Regions from separate parts of the Bradyrhizobium sp. ISRA464 genome, predicted to be linked through region 2. Evidence: riboswitches for the same ligand, from Rfam matches in the RefSeq annotation. Region 2 holds a riboswitch; the other holds the start of a gene.

Region 1 (7,769 bases), 1.7 Mb from region 2:
GGCTACCCGGTGCTGGTCGCCGCCGAGGGATCGACGGTCCTCGGCTACGGCACATTCGGCGACTTCCGGGCCTGGCCGGGCTACCGCTACAGCGTCGAGCACAGCGTCTATATCCATGCCGACCATCGCGGCCGTGGGCTCGGGCGCCTCATCGTTGACGAACTGGTGGCGGCCGCAACCGTGCTCGGCAAGCACGTCCTGATCGCCGGGATCGACGGCGGCAATCAGGCCTCGCTCCGGCTGCATGCTGCGATGGGCTTCGTCGAGGTGGCGCGCATGCCGGAGATCGGACGCAAGTTCGGCCGCTGGCTGGATCTCGTGTTCATGCAGCGGACCCTCGACACACCCGGAGCGCCGCGCGCCGACTAGCTGCCTTCCTGTTCCCGGAGGTTCTCCTCGCGCGTCAAACAAGTTAGAGGGGGCGGATGGACAACACACGCACCTCCTCCGCCAGGATCGCCGGCATCTACCGTTACCCCGTCAAAGGCCTCACGCCGGAGCCCTTGCCCCGCGCGGAGCTAAGGGCCGGCCAGACGCTGCGATCCGACCGCCGCTATGCGATCGAGAACGGTCCGAGCGGCTTCGATCCGGCGGCACCGAAGTGGCTGCCGAAACCGCATTTCCTGATGCTGCAGCGGGACGAGTGGCTGGCGCCGCTGCGTGCCCATTTCGACGACGACAGCCACGTGCTGACGCTGCGCCGGGACGGCGCGATGGTGGCCCAGGGCGACCTCGAGACCGCCGCAGGGCGCGCGGCAATCGAGCGCTATTTCGCCGGTCACCATGCCGGCGTGATCAAGGGACCGCCCAGAGTGCTGGCGAGCCCTGGCCACAGCTTCTCCGACGTCGCGCGCAAGGTGGTCTCGATCATCAATCTCGCGAGCCTGCGCGCCATCGAGAACCTGGTGCAGGCGCCGGTTCATCCCTTGCGCTTTCGCGCCAATCTCTATGTCGAGGGCTGGCCTGCCTGGCATGAGGCGGGCCTGCTCGACCAGACCATCGCGATCGGCAGCGCGCGGGCCAAGATAGTGAAGCGCATCACCCGCTGCGCCGCGGTCAATGTCGATCCCGAGACCGGCGTGCGCGACCTCATGATCCCGCAGACTTTGATGCAGCGCTTCGGCAACAATGAGTGCGGCGTCTATGCCGAGATCATTGCCGACGGCAGCGTCGCGGTGAATGACACGATCGCCGCCGAGCAGTCGACGCTGGTGTAGGTACGTCTCGTAGTCGCGTAGGATGGGTAGAGCGTAGCGAAACCCATCACTTTAGCCCCGAGACGCTGACGGTGGGTTTCGCTTCGCTCTACCCACCCTATTCCGGCTCGCAATGAGCGTTCAATTCGTGGGCATCACGTAGGCATAGATCCGGCCGCGCGACACCGGCGCCTCGCGGACACGGTTGCCGTTGTTGCCCGAGATCATGATCGGATTGCCCTTTGCGTCGATGCCGGTGATGATGCCGACATGACCGCCGCCGCGGCGGCTCATGACCGCGATGGCGCCGACCTGCGGACCCGAAACGCGCTGGCCGTATTTGGCGAACGAACTTGCCATGTCGGAGCCAGTGCCACGATAGCCCGACTCCTTCAGCACCATGTTCATGAAGCGCGCGCACCACAGGCTCGCGCGGCCGGTCGGATTGCCGCCGAGATAGCGGCGTGCCTCGGCGACGAGGCCCGACGAACCGAAGCTGCCTTTCTCCGTCACGCCGCCCGTGTTCGGCACCACGCTGGCATTGGCGTCGGCGAGATCGTGGGCCCGCATCCGTGCGACGCCGCGCTCCCAGCGCGAGAGGCGCGTTGCATGGCGATAGTGACGATGGGCGTAGTGGCGCGCATGATCGCCGGCATGGGCCGAATGCGCGTGACGTGAATGGTGGGGGCGGGCGGAAGCTGGAGCGGCGGAAACGACGGCGAGAGTGAGCGAACCAAGAGCCAGCGCTAAAAGACGAAGCGACCGGCAATACGCAAGCAACTGAATCATATTTTCACGAGATCCTCTGTAGTACCCCCAATCCCCATCGCGTTCCCTGCGGAACACGGCGGGGCTTTGAAAAATCGAGATGTGGCGAGAGGAAGGCTTCTTGCGGCGCTGCGGAAACGATTTCTGGGTTATTCCGCGCAAATTCCACGACGAAAAAAGAATCGGAGCTGCCGCATTGCGGCCCAGGAAATTAATTGCAAATCTGGGGCCGGCCCACGAGAAGGAATTTCAAATGCCCCATGCCGTAACGAAAGATAATGTCCGCCTCCATTTCGAAGAAGCGGGCAACGGGACCCCGATCATTTTCCTGCACGAGTTCGCCGCTGATCACACCAATTGGGAACCGCAGATGCGGTACTTCTCGCGCGGGCACCGCTGCATCGCCTATTCGGCGCGTGGCTACACGCCGTCGGACGTGCCGCCGAATGCCGACGTCTACACCTACAAGCATTTCTATACCGATGCGCTCGCGGTTCTCGACCATCTCGGGATCGTGAAAGCGCATTTCATCGGCCTTTCGATGGGCTCCTACTCATCGCTGCAGATCGGCCTCAATGCGCCGGAGCGCGCAATCTCGATGACGCTCGCCGCCGTCGGCTCCGGCTCCAGCCTGGAAAATCTCGATGCCTTCCGCGCGCAGTGCCGCGCCAATGCCGAGCAGTATGAGGCGATCGGCTCGGTCGAGGTCGCGAAGGTCACGCGCGAGGCGCCGAGCCGGATTCCGTTCCTCCTGAAGGACCCGCGCGGTCACGCCGATTTCTATGCCGCCCTCGCCCGTCATGACGCCAAAGGCTCGGCCAACACGATGCGCAGTTTTCAAGGCGGCCGGCCCTCGATCTACACCATGACGGAGGCGATCCGGCGCGTGCCGACGCCGGCGCTGATCCTGTGCGGCGACGAGGACGACAATTGCATCGAGCCCAGCATGTTCCTGAAGAAGCATCTGCCGGCGACGGGCCTCGCCTTCTTTCCGAAGTCGGGCCACGTGCTCAATCTCGAGGAGCCCGCGCTGTTCAACGAGATGGTCGAACGCTTCATCGCGCTGGTCGAGGCCGGACGCTGGCCGGTGCGCGATCCGCGCTCGCTGGTGGCGGCGCCGGTGTGAACCGTCACTTCCCTTTCTCGCCGCGGCTCAGCAGGAACACGCCCTGCTCGCCGAACATGTTCCAGACCCACCAGGGCAGATTGAGCGGCACCGGGCGGCCGTAGAGATCGAGCGCGACCGCGCGCTCCATCTTGCCGTTGATCTCGTCGCAGAGCTGGACGAAGTCCTTGATGGTGCAGAAATGGATGTTGGCGGTGTCGTACCAGGTCGCTGGCAGGTTCTCGGTGCGCGGCATGTGGCCACCGATCAAGAGCTGCAGCCGCATCTTCCAGAACCCGAAATTCGGGAACGAGACGATGGCGCGGTGGCCGATGCGCAGCAGATTCTCCAGTACCACTTTGGGCTGCCGCGTCGCCTGCAAGGTCTGCGACAGGATCACATAGTCGAAGGCGTCGTCGGGATAATTGACGAGGTCGGTGTCGGCATCGCCCTGCACCACCGCGAGCCCCTTGGCAACGCAGCGGTTGACGCCCTCGCGCGACAGCTCGATGCCGCGCCCGTCGATGCCGCGGCTCTCCAGCAGCTCCAAGAGGTCACCGTCGCCGCAGCCGACGTCGAGCACGCGCGAACCCGGAGCCACCATGTCGGCGACGAGGAGATGGTCAGCGCGGTAGCTTCCGGTTCGCTCGGGCGCGACGCCGGGCAGCGGCAGGGTTTGCTGGATGCTCATGACTGGTCGTCGCCATTTCCAAGCCCGCGCGCCTTGCCTGCGGCCTGCAGGAAGGCGCGGGAGATATCCAGGAATTCGGGCACGTCGAGCAGGAACGCGTCGTGGCCCTTATCGGTCTCGATCTCGGCGAACGACACCCGCGCGCTCGAGGCATTCAGCGCGTGCACCAGCGCGCGTGACTCCGAGGTCGGGAACAGCCAGTCGCTGGTGAACGAGATCACGCAGAAGCGCGTCTTGATGCCGGTGAACGCCTTCGCCAGCACACCGTTGTGATCGGCGGCGATGTCGAAATAGTCCATCGCGCGCGTCAAATAGAGATAGCTGTTGGCGTCGAAGCGCTCGACGAATGACGAGCCCTGGTAGCGCAGATAGCTCTCGACCTGGAAATCCGCATCGAACGAGAAGGTGGGCAGGTCGCGGTCCTGCATCCGCCGCCCGAATTTGCGATGCAGCGCGGCGTCCGAGAGATAGGTGATGTGCGCGGCCATCCGCGCCACCGCGAGCCCGCGATGCGGATGCGTGTCCTCGTCGACATAGCGGCCGCCACGCCAGTCCGGATCGGCCATCACGGCCTGCCGTCCGAGCTCGTGAAAGGCGATGTTCTGCGCAGAGTGGCGTGTCGCGCAGGCGATCGCGAGCGTCGAGAACACGCGCTCGGGATAAGCCGCGACCCATTGCACCGCCTGCATGCCGCCCATCGAGCCGCCGACCACGCAGAACAGCGTCGTGATGCCGAGACGATCGATCAGCATCGCCTGGGCGCGCACCATGTCGGGAATGGTGATGATCGGGAAATCCAGCCCCCATACCTTGCCGGTGGCAGGGTTGAACGAGGCAGGGCCGGTCGAGCCCATGCAGCCGCCGATCACGTTGGAGCAGATGATGAAATATTTGCGCGGGTCGAGCGGCTTGCGGGCGCCGACCATGGTCTCCCACCAGCCGGGCTTGCCGGTGACGGGATGGATGTTGTTGACGTGCTGATCGCCGGTCAGCGCGTGACAGACCAGGATCGCGTTGGAGCGGTCGGCGTTTAGCTCGCCATAGGTCTGGTAGGCGATCTGGAATGGTGCGAGATCGACGCCGCAGTCGAGCTTCAGCGGCTGCTCGATGCCGAACTTCGCCACCAACGACGAGGGATGATCGGCCTCATGGGCGCGATCATCACTATTGATCGAAGGGCTCGTGATCGAAGGGCTCGGTATCGGACGCACGTTGCTCATCTAGGCGACCCCGCCTCCGCGCGGGAGGCCTCGAACAGGAATCAGGCCATAAAAAACCCGGCCTGAACAAAGGTTCGGCCGGGAGCTGATCTGTCCCCGGCCTGTTTAGCGAGTTGTTTAACGTGGCTGCAAGCCGGCCGGCTCAAATGACCACGGAAGTGCAGGGAAACTAGTCCTCGGACCCCGTGTCGTCAAGGTTAGCCTCGCCCTCACCCCATGGTTAACCCGATCGCGCAAGGCACGCCTGCGACGTTTCTCTTTGCTTTCGGCGGCCGTCTTTCCTAATCAGGGACACAGTCATCGGGCCGCCCGGATCACAAGGTTTTCAGATGTCCAACCCTCCCCCGTCGCCGCCTTCGCTGCAGGAGCTGCGCAAGGAGATCGACGCAATCGACGAGCAGGTCCACCGCCTGCTGATGGCGCGCGGCGATATCATCGACCGCCTGATCCAGGTCAAGAAGACCCAGGAGGTCGGCTCGGCATTTCGCCCCGCACGCGAGGCCAGCATGATGCGCGGCCTGGTCGAGCGGCATCGTGGCATCCTGCCGCTCGACACCATCGAGAGCATCTGGCGCGTCATCATCTCGACCTTCACCTACGTGCAGGCGCCGTTCTCGGTGCATGCCGACGTCTCCGTCGGCGAGTCCGCGATGCGGGATTCGGCGCGATTCCATTTCGGCTTCGTGGTGCCCTATGTGGCGCATTTCAGCGCGCAGGCCGCGGTCGATGCGGTGGCGTCGTCCAAGGGCGACCTCGCGCTGGTCTCCGCGATTGCAAGCCGCACGCCGTGGTGGAACGCGCTCGAAGCCAGTGGCGCGCCGAAGATCATCGCACGGCTGCCGTTCCTCGAGCGCGCCGATCACCCCGCCGCGCTGCCGGTGTTCGTGGTCTCGCGAGTCGCCGACGATGCCATGGTGACGGAAGTCCAGGTGTGGAGCGTGCGCGTCTCCGGCTGGAACGCCGACGTCGCGCGCGCGCTGGCGCCGCTCGCGGAAATCGTCGCGGTGCCCGACACCGCCTTCGACGGCGCGGCGCTGCTGGTGTCGGTCGCGGGTACCGGCTTCGAGGCGATCAAGCTCGCCTTGATCCAGGCCGGCGCCTCGGTCCGCTCGTCGGCCCTCGTCGGCAGCCACGCAACGCGCTATACGGTGCCTCCTGGCGGGTCGGCCAGAAGTTAAGCCCCCCGCCTTGATGCTTGTTTTGACGCGTTTTCTTGCGCGAACCGGTATCCACTTCGCTGGAAAACGCTCTGTCCGGAGTTGATGATGTCCCGCCCCGTGCCGAACCCCGGCATCCTCGAAATTGCGCCCTACACGCCGGGCAAGAGCCCGGTGCCGGAACCGGGGCGCAAGGTGTTCAAGCTGTCCGCCAACGAGACGCCGTTCGGCCCGTCGCCGAAGGCGATCGCGGCCTACAAGCACGCAGCCGACCATCTCGAGGACTACCCGGAGGGTACTTCGCGCGTGCTGCGCGAAGCGATCGGCCGCACCTACGGTCTCGATCCCGACCGCATCATCTGCGGCGCCGGGTCCGACGAGATCCTCAATCTGCTCGCGCACACCTATCTCGCACAAGGCGACGAGGCGATCTCGACCACCCACGGCTTCCTGGTCTACCCGATCGCAACCATGGCGAACGGCGCCAAGAACGTCATCGCCGCCGAGAGCAACTTCACCGCCGACGTCGACGCGATCCTGAAGGCGGTGACGCCGCGCACCAAGCTGGTCTGGCTCGCCAACCCGAACAACCCGACCGGCACCTATCTGCCGTTCGACGAGGTCAAGCGCCTGCGCGCCGCTCTCCCGTCGCAGGTACTGCTGGTGCTCGACGCCGCCTATGCCGACTACGTCTCGCGCAACGATTACGAGTTCGGCATCGAGCTCGTCGCCACCACCGACAACACGGTGGTCACCCACACCTTCTCGAAGATCCATGGGCTCGCCGCGCTGCGCGTGGGCTGGATGTTCGGGCCGGCGCACATCGTCGATGCCTGCAACCGCATCCGCGGTCCATTCAACGTCTCGACGCCGGCGATGCTGGCGGCCGCGGCGGCGATCGAGGACTCCGCGCATGTGCAGATGTCGAAGACGCACACCGAAAAGTGGCGCAGCTGGCTGACCGAGGAGTTCGGCAAGCTCGGGCTCAAGGTGACGCCGAGCGTCGCGAACTTCGTGCTGATCCATTTCCCGACCGACAAGGGCAGGACCGCGGCGGAAGCCGACGCCTATCTCACACGGCGCGGCCTCGTGCTGCGCGCACTCAACAATTACAAGCTGCCGCACGCGCTGCGCATGACCATCGGCACCGAGGAAGCCAACCGCCTCGTGGTCGAGAGCCTGCGCGACTTCATGGCCGGAAGGTGAACACCGACGTGACCACAGCCCCGCTTTTCAAACGCCTCGCACTGATCGGCTTCGGCCTGATCGGCGGCTCGATCGCGCGCGCTGCCCGCGCGCAAGGCTTGGTCGGCGAGATCGTCACCACCGCACGCTCGGAGAAGACACGCGCGCGCGTCGCCGAGCTCGGCATTGTCGATCAGGTCGTCGCGACCAATGCGGAAGCCGCGAAGGATGCCGATCTCGTCATCCTCTGCATTCCTGTCGGCGCCTGCGGTCCGGTCGCGGCCGAAATCGCGAGCCACCTGAAGCCCGGCGCCATCATCTCCGACGTCGGCTCGGTGAAGGGGGCGGTCGTGAAGGACATGGCGCCGCATCTGCCTGACGCCGTGCACTTCGTGCCGGCACATCCCGTCGCCGGCACCGAGCATTCCGGCCCGGATTCCGGCTTCG
Region 2 (7,769 bases):
CAAGCGAAGCGCGAGCCGGGACCCATACGCCGCGGCCCTCGTAAGAGGCACAAGCGGCAGCCGGCTTTACCAGTTGCGATGGTCGGTGGTTATGGGTCCCTGCTTTCGCAGGGACGACGGGAAGAGAATGACGAGGCAGTTGAATTTCAAAAGGAGGATCCGATGGATCTCGCTTTTACCAAGGAAGAGATAGCGTTTCGTGAGGAGGTGCGGGAGTTCTTCAAGAACAACGTGCCGCCGGAGACGCGGCGCAAGCTGCAGGAAGGCCGTCATCTGTCGAAGGACGAGATGGTCACCTGGTGGCGCATCCTGAACAAGAAGGGCTGGGGCGTCACCCACTGGCCGAAGGAATATGGCGGCACCGGCTGGACCTCGGTGCAGCACTACATCTTCAACGAAGAGCTGCAGTCCTATCCGGCGCCGCAGCCGCTCGCCTTCGGCGTCAGCATGGTCGGCCCGGTGATCTACACCTTCGGCAACGAAGAGCAGAAGAAGAAGTATCTGCCGCGCATCGCCAATGTCGACGACTGGTGGTGCCAGGGCTTCTCCGAGCCGGGATCGGGCTCCGACCTTGCTTCGCTGAAGACCAAGGCCGAGCGCAAGGGCGACAAGTGGATCATCAACGGCCAGAAGACCTGGACCACGCTGGCCCAGCACGCCGACATGATCTTCTGCCTCTGCCGCACCGATCCGGCCGCGAAGAAGCAGATGGGCATCTCCTTCATCGTCTTCAGCATGAAGTCGAAGGGCGTCACGGTGCGTCCGATCCAGACCATCGACGGCGGCCACGAGGTCAACGAGGTGTTCTTCGACGACGTCGAAGTGCCCTACGAGAACCTGATCGGCGAGGAGAACAAGGGCTGGGATTACGCAAAGTTCCTGCTCGGCAATGAGCGCACCGGCATCGCCCGGGTCGGCGTGTCCAAGGAGCGGCTGCGCCGCATCCGCGCGCTGGCATCCAAGGTCGAGGCCGGCGGCCGTCCCGTTATCGAGGATCCGGCGTTCCGCGAGAAGCTCACGGCCTGCGAGATCGAGCTGAAGGCGCTTGAGCTTACCCAGCTCCGCGTCGTCGCCGACGAGGGCAAGCACGGCAAGGGCAAGCCTAATCCGGCGTCCTCGGTGCTCAAGATCAAGGGCTCGGAGATCCAGCAGACCACCACCGAGCTCCTGATGGAGGTGATCGGTCCGTTCGCCGCGCCCTACGACGAGCACGGCGATGCCGGCTCCAACGAGAGCATGGACTGGACCGCGCAGATCGCGCCGAGCTACTTCAACAACCGCAAGGTTTCGATCTACGGCGGCTCCAACGAGATCCAGCGCAACATCATCAGTAAGGCGGTGCTGGGGCTGTAAGCCACACATTCATCTGTCCCCCGCGCAGTCGGGGGACCCAGTACGCCGCGGCGGTCACGGCTCACGAAGGCGGCCGCTGAGTACTGGATCCCTGCTTTCGCGGGGATGACGATCAAGGATCAGGGCAGGCGCCCGCGTGATTTTGGAGAGATGGTAAAATGGATTTTGATCTGACCGAGGAGCAGCGGCTTCTCAAGGAAAGCGTCGACGGGCTGCTTGCTGACGCCTACGACTTCGATGCGCGCAAGAAATACATGAAGGAGAAGGGCGGCTGGAGCAAGGCGATCTGGGGCCGGCTCGCCGAGCAGGGTCTGCTCGGCCTGCCCTTCGCGGAAGCCGATGGCGGCTTCGGGGCCGGCGCGGTCGAGACCATGATCGTAATGGAAGCGCTCGGCAAGGCGCTGGTGGTCGAGCCTTATCTCGCGACGGTCGTGATCGCCGGCGGCTTCCTCCGCCACGGCGGCTCGGCCGAGCAGAAGGCGAAGTACATTCCGGGCATCATCGACGGCAGCAAGACCTTCGGCTTTGCGCAGCTCGAGAAGAACTCGCGCTACGATCTGCACGACATCGTCACCACGGCGAAGAAGAAGGGCGACGGCTGGGTAATCGATGGCGAGAAGTTCGTCGTGCTCAACGGCGAGAATGCCGACGCGCTGATCGTCACCGCGCGCACCAAGGGCGGCCAGCGCGACAAGGCTGGCATCGGCCTGTTCCTGGTGCCGGCAGACGCCAAAGGCATTACCCGGAAGGGCTATCCGACCCAGGACGGCCTGCATGCAGCCGACATCACTTTCACCAATGTCGAGGTCGGTGCTGACGCTGCGATCGGCGATCCCGAGAACGGCCTGCCCTTGATCGAGCGCGTGGCGGACGAGGCCCGCACCGCGCTGTGTGCCGAAGCCGTCGGTGCGATGGATGAATCGCTGAAGACCACCATCGAGTACATCAAGACGCGCAAGCAGTTCGGCGTCGCGATCGGCTCGTTCCAGAGCCTGCAGCACCGCGCTGCCGACATGTTCGTGGCGCTGGAGCAGGCCCGCAGCATGTCGATGTTCGCGACCATGGCGTCCGACTTCGACGATGCCAAGGAGCGTTCGTCCGCGGTCGCGGCCGCCAAGGTGCAGGTCGGTAAGTCGCTGAAGTTCGTCGGCCAGCAGTCGATCCAGCTTCATGGCGGCATCGGCATGACCATGGAGGCCAAGATCGGCCACTACTTCAAGCGGCTGACCATGATCGAGAACACGCTCGGCGACACCGACTATCACCTCCGCCGCGTCAGCGAGGGCGGCGGCCTGTTGGCCTGAGCTGTCGTTGCCGGGCTTGACCCGGCAACCGATCGCTCTTGAAAAGATGGATGCGCGGGTCAAGCCCGCGCATGACGAGTCTTTTGCAATCGTCAGGGAGGCAACAACAATGAAGAACACTCCATTCGATCTCACCGGCCAGGTCGCCGTCGTCACCGGATCGAGCCGCGGCATCGGCCGCGCGTCGGCCGAACTGCTGGCGCAGCTCGGCGCCAAGGTCGTGATCTCCTCGCGCAAGGCGGATGCCTGCAAGGAGGTCGCCGACGGCATCAACAGGGCCGGCGGCGATGCGATCGTGATCCCCTGCAATATCTCGCGCCGTGAAGAGGTCGAGGCGCTGATCTCCGGGACGATCAAGCATTACGGCAAGATCGACACCCTGGTCTGCAACGCCGCGGTGAACCCGTATTACGGCCCGCTGCTCGACATCAAGGACGAGGCCTTCGACAAGATCATGGACTCCAACGTCAAGAGCAACATCTGGCTCTGTGCGCTGGCGGTCCCGCAGATGGCCGAACGCGGCAAGGGCTCGGTCGTGATCATCTCTTCGATCGGCGGCCTGAGGGGGTCGACAGTGATCGGCGCCTACGGCATCTCGAAGGCGGCGGATTTCGCGCTGTGCCGCAGCCTCGCCGGCGAGTGGGGCCCGAAGGGCGTGCGCGTCAACTGCGTGGCGCCGGGCCTGGTGAAGACCGATTTCGCCCGCGCGCTGTGGGAGGATCCGGAGAACCTCAAGCGCCGCACCGCGTCCTCGCCGCTGCGCCGCATCGGCGAGCCGCACGAGATCGCGGGCGCGGTGGCCTATCTTGCCTCCGCGCCTCGACCTTCATGACCGGGCAGACCATCGTGATCGACGGCGGCGTCACCACGGCAGCGACGTAACTGCTGACTTGCTTCGCCTCTCCCGCAAGCGGGAGAGGGAGGACAGCTCATTCCGGGGCGTGCGTCAGCCTCAGACCTGGTCCAGCGCCTGTTCGAAATCCTCGATCAGGTCGTCGGCATGCTCCAGCCCTGCCGAGAAGCGGATGAAGCCCTCGCTGATGCCGAGCTCGGCGCGCGCCTCCGGTGCCAGGCGCTGATGCGTCGTGGTCGCCGGATGCGTGACCAGGCTCTTGGCATCGCCGAGATTGTTGGAGATGCGCGAGATCTTCAGCGCATTGAGGCAGCGGAAGGCGCCGGCCTTGCCGTCCTTCACCTCCAAGCCGACCAGCGTCGAGCCGGCTCCCATCTGCTTTTTCACCGTCTCGGCCTGCGGATGATCGGGGCGGCCGGGATAGACCAGCCGCGTGATCTTCGGATGCTTCGCCAGCGCCTCGGCGATCTTCGCCGCGTTGTCGGTCTGCGCGCGGACGCGGATGCCGAGCGTCTCGAGCCCCTTCAGCAGCACCCAGGCGTTGAACGGCGACAGCGACGGGCCGGTCTGGCGCATGAAATTATGGATGTGCTCGGCAATGAACGCTTCCGATGACAGGATGATGCCGCCGAGACAACGGCCCTGGCCGTCGATGTGCTTGGTCGCGGAATAGACCACGACGTCGGCGCCGAGCGACAGCGGGCTCTGCCAGATCGGGGTCGCGAACACGTTGTCGACGATCAGCCGTGCGCCGCCGCTGTGTGCGATCTTGGCGATTGCGGAAATATCCAGCACGTCGAGGGTCGGATTGGTCGGGCTTTCCAGGAAGAACGACTTGGTGTTCGGCCGCAAGGCGCGCTGCCACTGGTCGAGGTCGAGGCCGTCGACCAGCGTCGTCTCGATGCCGTAGCGTGGCAGCAGGTCCTGCACCACGTAAAGGCACGAGCCGAACAGCGCTTTCGACGCGACCACGTGATCGCCTGCCTTCAGCGGCGCAAGGATCGCGGTCGTCACGGCGGCCATGCCGGTCGCGGTCGAGCGCGCGGCTTCCGCGCCCTCGAGCTCGATCATGCGGCGCTCGAACATCGCGATGGTCGGATTGGAGTAGCGCGAATAGATGAAGCCGGAGTCCTGGCCCTTGAAGCGTGCCTCGCACTGCTCCGCGGTGTCGTAGACGTAGCCCTGGGTGAGAAACAGCCCCTCCGACGTCTCGCCGAATTGCGAGCGCAGCGTGCCGCCATGGACGAGGCGGGTTTCGGGGCGATAGCGGCGGGTAGCTTCAGATTCAGACATGTGACCTCCGACGCGGCCATTTTCCTTAAGAAAATAGCCACAAAAAAACCGGCCTGGAGCAACCTCCACAGGCCGGGATCACACTGTCCCCGGCCTGTTTAGCGACTTATTTTACGTGGCTGCAAGCCGGCCGGCTCAAATCACCACGGGATAAGTGTTGCTGATATTCCCTCGTGCCCTTTCCGTCAAGGCGGTCATCAGATAACCCGTAAAAGCTCATATTTTTGGGCTTGGATGGCCATTCAGGGTATGATTAGGGCCATCCTCGGGGGACCTGCGCCGTGTCATTCGAGCTGGAAAACGAAGCCAATGGAATCCTGCCCGACCGCATGATCGCGGAGATGGCGGATGCTGGCCTCATTCTGCCTGCCTATGACTTTGTCGAGAGCCAGATCCAGCCGGCGAGCCTCGACCTGCGCCTTGGCGATATCGCCTACCGGGTCCGCGCCAGCTTTCTGCCCGGCCCCGACTCCACCGTTGCCGAGCGCATCGACGAGTTGAAGCTGCACGAGATCGACCTCTCCGACGGCGCGGTGCTGGAGACCAATTGCGTCTACATCGTCCCGCTGCTGGAAAGCCTTGCGCTGCCGCCGCAGATCGTCGCCGCGGCCAACCCGAAGAGCTCGACAGGCCGGCTCGACGTCTTCACACGTGTGATCGCCGACGGCACCCGCCGCTTCGACGTGATCGGCACCGGCTATCACGGCCCACTCTATGCCGAGATCAGCCCGAAGACGTTTCCCGTGCTGTTGCGTGAGGGCTCGCGGCTCAGCCAGATCCGCTTCCGGATCGGCGATGCGGTCCTCACTGCCGACGAGCTCGACGCGCTGCATGCAGCCGAGCGACTAGTCGATATCGACGATGCGGATCTCACCCAGGGGGTTGCGCTCTCGGTCGATCTGTCCGGTGAGAGTTCGAACGGCTTCGTCGGCTACCGCGCCAAGCGCCACACCGGCGTGGTCGATATCGATCGCCGTGGCGGCTATCCGGTCGATGAATTCTGGGAGCCGATCAAGGCGCGCCCCGACGGCAGCCTCATTCTCGATCCCGGCGAATTCTATATCTTGGCGTCGAAGGAGGCCGTCCAGGTGCCGCCGGATTACGCCGCGGAAATGGTGCCGTTCGATCCCCTGGTCGGCGAATTCCGCGTCCACTATGCGGGCTTCTTCGATCCCGGTTTCGGCTATGCCGGCGCCGGCGGGAAGGGCGCGCGCGCGGTGCTCGAAGTGCGCTCGCGCGAGGTGCCGTTCATCCTCGAGCACGGTCAGATCGTTGGCCGTCTCGTCTATGAACGCATGCTGGAGCGCCCCGACGCACTGTACGGCCAGCGCATCGGCTCGAACTACCAGGCACAGGGCCTGAAGCTCTCGAAGCATTTTCGCGTGTAGCGAAATTCCGTAGGCCGGATTTCGCATCACGCCGTGATCGACAGATCGGCGTGAAGGTTCACCCGCAATCGTGCAGGTCCCCCTTGCGTTCCGCGCACGTGGAATCTGCCGCGGTCATGGTAGGGAAGCACCATGGCGCGGCTCCCGAAGATCGCGCGCGGGAGTTGAAATGTCCGATCTCGGCCTCGCCGAAATACCCGTCGATGAAGACGAACGTCCGCTGCCGCCGCCGGTGACAAGGCCGGCGCGCAACGCGCTGCTCGATGGGCCGATCCTGCGTACGCTGCTGTGGCTCGCCTGGCCGAACGTGATCGCGCTGTCCGCCGGCACCTGCGTTGTGATCGCGGAGACCTCCTATATCGGCCGCCTCGGCGTCGAGTCGCTCGCGGCGATGGCGCTGGTGTTTCCCTGCGTGATCCTGACCATGACGATGTCGGGCGGCGCCATGGGCGGCGGCGTCGCATCCTCGATCGCACGCGCACTCGGCGCCGGCGAGATCGAGCGCGCCTCGACGCTCGCGGCACACGCGCTGCTGATCGGCCTGACTTTCGGCGTCACATTCATGCTGGGCATGCTGATTTTCGGGCCGCGCCTGCTCGAGCTGCTCGGCGGCCGCGGCAACGTGCTGGCGCAGGCCATCGCCTATTCGCAGGTCTTCTTCGGCGGCGCGATCCTGCCCTGGCTGATGAACACCATGGCCGGCATCCTGCGCGGCACCGGCAACATGAAATTGCCCTCCACGATGATCCTGTCATCGGCAGTTTGGCAGATCATGTTCGGCGGCGCGCTCGGGCTTGGCCTCGGACCGGTGCCGCAATTCGGCATGCGCGGTGTCGCCGCTGGCGCGCTGATCGCCTATTCGATCAGCATCAGCGTGATGGGCTGGTATCTGTTCTCCGGCCGCGCCCGCGTCAGGCCGAAGCTCAAGGGCCTGCGTGTGCAGTGGGTGATGTTCATCGACATCCTCAAGGTCGGCGCCGTTTCCTGCTTCTCGCCGCTGCAGTCGGTCTTGACCATCTCGATCTTCACCCACTTGCTGGCACAGTTCGGCACCGCGGTGCTTGCCGGCTATGGCATCGGCGCGCGGCTCGAATTCATGCTGACCTCGGTGGCTTTCGCCGTCGGCATCGCGTCGGTCCCGATGATCGGCATGGCCGTCGGCGCCGAGCGCGTCGCGCGCGCCCGGCGCATCGCATGGACTGCGGGCACAGTGTCGTTCCTCGCGGTCGGCGTGGTCGGCAGCTTCATCGCTGTCTTCCCCGACCTCTGGGTCAATCTCTTCACTGACGATCCGCATGTGCGGAGCACCAGCCATCAATATCTCTCGACCGCCGCTCCGATGTACGCCTTCATCGGCCTTGCGATGTCGATGTACTTTTCCTCGCAGGGCGCCGCCAAGGTGTTGGGCCCGGTACTGGCGCAGACCGCGCGGCTGATCTTCATCGGCAGCGGCGGCTGGTGGCTCACGACGCATGGGGCGACCGCGCAGAATTTCTTCACGCTCGCCGCCGCCTCGATGGGTGTGCTCGGCGTGCTCTCCTGCCTCAGCGTGATCCTGACGCGCTGGGGCAAGCCCGC

Evidence for each region. Region 2 has a riboswitch for S-adenosylmethionine ahead of MTX19_RS05685 (O-succinylhomoserine sulfhydrylase). Riboswitches for the same ligand answer to the same signal wherever they lie in the genome.
Region 1: linked by a shared signal. The riboswitch ahead of MTX19_RS37190 (homoserine O-acetyltransferase) and the one ahead of MTX19_RS05685 (O-succinylhomoserine sulfhydrylase) in region 2 are both predicted to bind S-adenosylmethionine.

Annotation. Positions count from the first base shown of each region.
Region 1 covers NZ_CP094526.1:8,022,627-8,030,395, forward strand. Annotated here, with positions in the region: gene MTX19_RS37165 (GNAT family N-acetyltransferase) at 1-369, shown strand, start outside; gene MTX19_RS37170 (MOSC domain-containing protein) at 426-1,217, shown strand; gene MTX19_RS37175 (TIGR02594 family protein) at 1,338-1,985, opposite strand; gene MTX19_RS37180 (alpha/beta hydrolase) at 2,218-3,090, shown strand; gene metW (methionine biosynthesis protein MetW) at 3,095-3,760, opposite strand; gene MTX19_RS37190 (homoserine O-acetyltransferase) at 3,757-4,980, opposite strand; SAM riboswitch at 5,065-5,144, opposite strand; gene MTX19_RS37195 (chorismate mutase) at 5,310-6,158, shown strand; gene hisC (histidinol-phosphate transaminase) at 6,246-7,343, shown strand; gene MTX19_RS37205 (prephenate/arogenate dehydrogenase family protein) at 7,352-7,769, shown strand, end outside.
Region 2 covers NZ_CP094526.1:1,215,777-1,223,545, forward strand. Annotated here, with positions in the region: gene pimC (pimeloyl-CoA dehydrogenase large subunit) at 163-1,353, shown strand; gene pimD (pimeloyl-CoA dehydrogenase small subunit) at 1,512-2,657, shown strand; partial or broken gene MTX19_RS05680 (SDR family oxidoreductase) at 2,767-3,539, shown strand; gene MTX19_RS05685 (O-succinylhomoserine sulfhydrylase) at 3,610-4,803, opposite strand; SAM riboswitch at 4,881-4,960, opposite strand; gene MTX19_RS05690 (2'-deoxycytidine 5'-triphosphate deaminase) at 5,085-6,191, shown strand; gene MTX19_RS05695 (MATE family efflux transporter) at 6,361-7,769, shown strand, end outside.